2 linked regions of the Breoghania sp. L-A4 genome follow. The protein of the gene in region 1 interacts with the protein of each later gene in a pairwise test. Links are inferred from orthologs where the notes say so. Each region holds a gene or a part of one and is shown in the gene's direction. Other genes may lie near its edges. The genes, in order: ybgC and D1F64_RS12360.

Region 1 (3,318 bases):
GGATCTCGCGGCGTTGAAAGCGCGCTTCGATGGTCTTTACATGGCCAACAACGGCTATGACCGCCAGATGGCGCTGGATGCGGTAGAAGAGGGCCGGGCGGATCTCGTCGCCTTCGGCAAGCTCTATATCGCCAACCCGGATCTGGCCGAGCGGCTGGAGAAGGACGCTCCGCTCAACGCCTGGGACGGCGATACCTTCTATGGCGGTGGCCGCGAGGGCTACACGGATTATCCGTTCCTCGACGACAAGGCCGCCTGACCACTCCGCGGCTGTTGAACAGATCGTCCGCCCGGAAAGTCTTCGGGCGGACGTTTTGCGTTTGGCGCGCTATCCCCGACCGTCAGACGGCACAGCACGATGTTGTCACGTTCGAGATCCGGGCCCCAGATGAATTTCGCCGACCGCGACCAGCGGATCCGGTTGTAGCCGTCCTTCGGGCTCACGCTGCTTTTCGAATGGGTTGAGGCCTTGCGCCAGCGCGAGTCGTCGAAGCCCGGCGCGGTCCAGTTGCTCGGCCGGCTGACGACCTTTTGCTTGCATGCACCCTTGTTGACGGTCGGATTGCGCTCCCTGGCGCACGACTTGTCGACGGGCGCGTGCTGCACGGTCAGACACCGCCAGGAACTGTTCGTGACCGCCATCACCTTGCCTGTCTTGGTATCCGTGAACTGGGCGATTGCGCCGCCGTCGCCCATCTGCTGCCGGCGGGTGCCGATGTATTCGAGCCCGGTTTCATTCTGCATGAAATCGCGAAATTCGAAGGCAAGCGTGACCGGCAATTTGGTCTTGAAGGTGAAACGCTCGGCGTTGAACGAACGTTCGGTGCGGATCGAAACGCTGTCCTGGGCCACTTTCTTGCCGTTCGCGTAGAATTGGAACCAGTTGTCGACCCAGACCTCGCCGGACAGGGTCACGGACGCATTTTGCGCATGGGCGGCCGGCGGTGCGAAGGCAGCGAACAGGTACGCGACAAACAGGACGGCGCGCGCCGGATGATGGAAAATTGGCATGGCTTGTGCTCGTTGAAAGGACCTTGGTGTTTTTGCGGATGCCTCAGGTTTAGCAAAGCCGGGCGCGATAATCATCTTTTTTGCGAGTTGGACTTGGAGACAACCGGCCATGGTCTGTCTTGCGGCGCCGGGTGGTGGCGCCCGGCGACGATCGGTGCCTGAAGACACCCGGGCGGCTTGACGGGGCCGCCCGATTGCCGGATGACGCGGGATCGATGCCATGGGCGGGGTTCGCCCGGCACACAGGAGGAGTGGACGCATGACCGGACCCGATGACCGCTGGCCGGATCTCGCCGGCGCCCTGACCGGCGAGGGGCACCTCCTGGCCGTGCGCGTCTACTATGAGGACACGGATTTCTCCGGCGTCGTCTATCATGCGTCGTACTTGCGGTTCATGGAGCGGGGCCGTTCCGATTTCCTGCGCCTGTGCGGCATTCATCACAACCAACTCGACGCAGGCCTTGCCGGCGAGCGTCTGGCGTTTGCCGTGCGGCACATGGACATCGATTTTCTCAAGCCCGCTCGCATCGATGACGTGCTCGAAGTGCACACCGTGTGCGAGCAGGCGCGCGGCGCGCGGCTGGTGCTTGCCCAGGAAGTGCGGCGCGGGGCCGAGGTGCTGATCAAGGCGCGGGTCACGGCGGCGGTGATCAACGCGGAGGGAAAACCGCGCCGCATGCCGAAGGACCTGGCAGCGCGCCTGCAGCAATAGCCGGCCAGGTGGCCATTCCGTCCGTCATCGCGCGAAATTCCGTCGTAAGACCAAGGGAAACGCTTGGATCCGGCGCGATTTTAAGTCTTCCGTAACCATAACGATGGCTTTGTAGACGTGGTGTTCGCCGCGGGATCTGCGTGCGATGCCGCATGCCCGGTGCAGGGGTCGATCGGACAGGAACCCGCGATTCAGCCCCGGTTTCGCCAAATTCCATCGCCACAGAAGCAGGCGAGAAGGCCGGATGCGCGTTTGAGCCGTTGATGGTTTGAAGCGAAGAACGGTCCAGCCATGTCCCGGCGCTGGCCACGGACAAGAGGTCCCTTGAATGATATCCGCAGCCTTTGCGCAAACTGAACTCGCCGCGCCCAACGGCGATATTTCTTTTCTGTCCCTGTTTCTGGAAGCGCATATCGTCGTTCAGCTTGTCATGGTTGGACTGATGGTGGCGTCCGTCTGGTGCTGGGCGATCATTGTCGACAAGGCCATCCTGTATGCGCGCACGCGCCGGCAGATGAACCGCTTCGAGACGGTGTTCTGGTCGGGCCAGTCGCTGGAGGATCTCTACCAGACACTGTCCAATCGCTCGAACCACGCCATGGCGGCGCTGTTTGTCGCCGCGATGCGCGAATGGAAGCGCAGCCACGAAGGCGCCCGTCCGGCGATCCACAGCCTGCAGCAGCGCATCGACCGGGTGATGAACGTGACCATCACCCGCGAGATGGAGCGGCTGGAGGGACGGCTCCTGGTGCTGGCGACGGTGGGTTCGGCTGCGCCGTTCATCGGCCTGTTCGGCACGGTCTGGGGCATCATGACGGCGTTCCAGGCCATTGCCGCGTCCAAGAACACCAATCTGGCCGTCGTGGCGCCGGGCATCGCGGAAGCGCTGTTCGCCACCGCGCTTGGCCTCTTGGCGGCCATTCCCGCGGTCATCGCCTACAACAAGTTCTCCGGTGAGAGCGGCAAGCTGGCCAGCCGGCTGGAAGGCTTTGCCGACGAGTTCTCCGCCATCCTGTCCCGCCAAATCGACGAACGGATGTGAACTGAATCATGGGAGCACAAATGGGAACGGGCGGGGGACGGAGTTCGCGGCGCGGCCGCGGCCGCCGTCATCAGCCAATGAGCGAGATCAACGTCACGCCGTTTGTCGACGTGATGCTGGTGCTCTTGATCATCTTCATGGTGGCCGCGCCCCTGCTGACGGTTGGCGTGCCCATTGATCTGCCCCAATCGCGTGCCAAACCGCTGCAAGGTGACAGCGAGCCGATCACCATTTCGGTGAAGAATGACGGTGGGGTGTTCATCCAGGATACGGAAATCGATCCGACGGAAATTGTCGAAAAGCTGATCGCGATCGCCGCCAATGGGTACGAAGAGCGCATCTATGTGCGCGGCGACCGGGACGCGGATTACGGAACGGTGATGCGGATCATGGGACGAATCAATGCGGCCGGATTCACGCGCATCGGTCTGGTGACGCTTGAGGAGCAGGGCAACTGACCATGCGCGCGGGGTTCGTGGCATCGGCGGTGGGTCATCTGGCCATTCTCGCATGGGGGCTCGTGGCGCTTCCGGCGGCGGAGCGCTTTGAGGTG
Region 2 (3,007 bases), 1.6 Mb from region 1 along the record:
CGGACCGCCCGATAGTGCAATCGGGCTCCGATACCTACTCAAGAGGAAAGTCCATGTTTGATTTGACGGGAAAGACAGCGCTGGTAACCGGCGCGACCGGCGGCATCGGCGAGGCCATCGCGCGGGCGCTGCACGGGCGCGGCGCCACGGTGACCCTGTCGGGCACCCGTGTGGAGAAGCTGGAAGCGCTGGCCGCGGATCTCGGTGACCGCGTGCATGTGGTATCCGCGAATCTCGCCGACCGCGCCGATGTGGACGGCCTCGTGCCAGCGGCCGAGACGGCCATGGGCGGGCTGGATATTCTGGTCAACAATGCCGGCATCACCCGCGACAACCTGTTCATGCGGATGAAGGACGAGGATTGGGACCAGGTGCTCGAAGTCGACCTGACGTCGGTGTTCCGTCTGTCGCGCTCGGCGATCAAGGGCATGATGAAGCGCCGCCACGGCCGCATCATCAACATCACCTCGGTGGTTGGCGTTACCGGCAATCCCGGTCAGGTCAATTATTCCGCGGCCAAGGCGGGCCTGATCGGCATGACCAAATCGATCGCCCGCGAGGTCTCCTCGCGCAACATCACCGCGAACGCGGTCGCGCCCGGCTTCATCGAAACCGCGATGACCGATGTGCTGAACGAGAAGCAGCGTGAAACGATTCTGAAGAGCGTGCCTGCCGGGCGTCTCGGATCGAGCGACGAAATCGCTGCCGCCGTCGTCTATCTCGCCAGCAACGAGGCCGCGTATGTGACCGGCCAGACGTTGCATGTGAATGGGGGCATGGCAATGATATGATTGGAGAAATCCTCCAATCTCAAGGGGCCGCCGGACACCGTGTCAGGCCGGCCTTGCGCGACTGGTCAAGGTTGGGAAAGTATGGTACCAACCCGCCGGCCAATCAACGGGACCAATGTTGGACTGCGCCAGAGGCAAGTCGGTCCGGTGAATGAGCGCAATGGATGCACCGTCATCGGGTCTCACACACACGGGTCTGGAACGTACACTTCTGATTTCCTAAGTCGGGGATCATCCGCTAAACATGTATCTTGAAGACCACCAAGGAATTCCAAAATGAGCGATATCGCGGAACGGGTTAAGAAGATCGTCATCGAGCATCTCGGCGTTGAAGCCGAGAAAGTGACCGACAACGCCAGCTTCATCGACGATCTTGGCGCCGACAGCCTCGACAACGTTGAGCTGGTCATGGCTTTTGAAGAAGAGTTCGGCGTCGAAATCCCCGACGATGCCGCCGAGACGATCCAGACGGTTGGCGACGCCGTCAGCTTTCTCGAAAAGAACTCTGCATAACAATAATACAAGGTCGGGCGCACGGATTGTGTCCGGGCGCACCGGGAATGGTTGTCATGAGGCGTGTCGTCGTCACTGGTTTGGGTATGGTCTCGCCGCTTGCAAACGGCGTGGAGGCCACCTGGTCACGAATCCTGGAAGGGCGGAGCGGAGCCGCAAAAGTCGAATCATGCGAGGTTTCGGATCTCGCGTGTCAGATTGCGTGCGAAGTTCCTCGTGGCGACGGCACCGACGGGACGTTCAATCCCGACGCCATCATGCCGGTCAAGGAACAGCGCAAGGTCGATGATTTCATCATCTACGCTGTTGCCGCGGCCGACGAGGCTCTGGCCGATGCGAACTGGAAGCCGGAGGAATACGAAGATCAAATTCGTACCGGCGTCCTCATCGGGTCCGGAATCGGTGGTCTCCTGGGCATCGAGGAAGCGGCGCATACCCTCAAGGAAAAGGGGCCGCGCCGCATCAGCCCATTTTTCATTCCGGGCCGTCTGATCAATCTGGCGTCGGGTCATGTGTCCATCCGGCACGGACTCAAGGGCCCGAACCACGCCGTGGTAACGGCATGCTCCACCGGCGCCCACGCCGTGGGCGACGCCGCGCGGCTGATCGGCTACGGCGACGCTGACGTGATGGTCGCAGGCGGTGCGGAATCCCCGATTGGACGATTGGCGCTTGCGGGCTTCGCCGCCTGCCGCGCGCTGTCGACCGGTTTCAACGACGATCCAGCCCGCGGTTCGCGCCCCTATGACAAGGACCGCGACGGTTTCGTCATGGGCGAGGGCGCCGGCGTTGTCGTTCTTGAAGAATACGAACACGCCAAGGCGCGCGGCGCGAAGATCTATGCCGAGGTCATCGGCTACGGTCTCTCGGGCGATGCCTATCATATCACCGCACCCGCCGAAGACGGCGACGGCGCGTTCCGCTGCATGTCCGCGGCACTGAATCGCGCCGGCATCGAGCCGTCCCAGATCGACTATGTCAACGCGCACGGCACATCCACACCTTTGGGTGACGAGATCGAATTGCGCGCCGTGACCCGCCTGATGGGCGATGCGGTCTCCAAGCTGACAATGTCCTCGACCAAATCGTCGATCGGCCATCTGCTGGGTGCCGCCGGCGCGGTCGAAACGATTTTCTCGGTTCTCGCCATTCGCGACAATGTCGCGCCGCCGACGATCAATCTCGACAATCCGTCGGTCGAAACCGAGATTGATCTGGTGCCACACACAGCGAAGCCGAAGCAGATCGACATCGCCTTGTCGAACTCCTTCGGTTTCGGCGGCACGAACGCTTCGCTGGTGTTCCGCCGCGTGACCGACTAGCAGTCCACACCCCGGTTTGCGTTCCGGCGGGTTCGCCTGAACGCGGATGCGATGGCTCCAAGCCTCGGCCGCTGCCGAAACTTCTTTCGGCGACCGGCGGAGGCTGGTACCGTGGCTTGCGTTTTGACGCCGACTCTCGCGGTTTCGCCATATTCATCAGGCACATCGGCGGGCGGCACAGGAACCGCTCATCGACTTCAAGACGGAACGACTGCGAGCACCATGCAGGACACGGATCAAGCCGCCAAAGCGAGCAACGACGACGAAGCCGCCGCACCGCCGCGGGTGGCTCCCAAGAGCCCGCGCGAGGCCATTCAGCCAGACAATGTTCCCGGTCCGCCGGCGCGCTCGCGTCACGTGCGCAATCCTGTCGTGGTGTTC

Evidence for each region.
Region 2: the proteins of ybgC (region 1) and D1F64_RS12360 interact in binary tests that used the Escherichia coli proteins (3 or more experiments, as listed by UniProt). The link is inferred for Breoghania sp. L-A4 from one-to-one orthologs.

What each region holds. Positions count from the first base shown.
Region 1 is NZ_CP031841.1:4,272,155-4,275,472, reverse strand. What follows is about bases 1-2,996. They hold ybgC (tol-pal system-associated acyl-CoA thioesterase), read left to right. Parts: upstream 1-1,270; coding sequence 1,271-1,723; downstream 1,724-2,996. Other genes in these bases: tolR (protein TolR), read left to right, coding at 2,774-2,996; tolQ (protein TolQ), read left to right, coding at 2,052-2,765; D1F64_RS24025 (hypothetical protein), read right to left, coding at 229-1,233; D1F64_RS19545 (alkene reductase), read left to right, coding at 1-259. Outside these bases: more of tolR, read left to right, coding at 2,997-3,223; D1F64_RS19520 (cell envelope biogenesis protein TolA), read left to right, coding at 3,226-3,318.
Region 2 is NZ_CP031841.1:2,699,895-2,702,901, reverse strand. The notes cover bases 1-2,685. They hold D1F64_RS12360 (acyl carrier protein), read left to right. Parts: upstream 1-1,067; coding sequence 1,068-1,304; downstream 1,305-2,685. Other genes in these bases: fabF (beta-ketoacyl-ACP synthase II), read left to right, coding at 1,361-2,626; fabG (3-oxoacyl-[acyl-carrier-protein] reductase), read left to right, coding at 54-791. In the rest of the region: endolytic transglycosylase MltG, read left to right, coding at 2,849-3,007. UniProt on the Escherichia coli protein: Carrier of the growing fatty acid chain in fatty acid biosynthesis.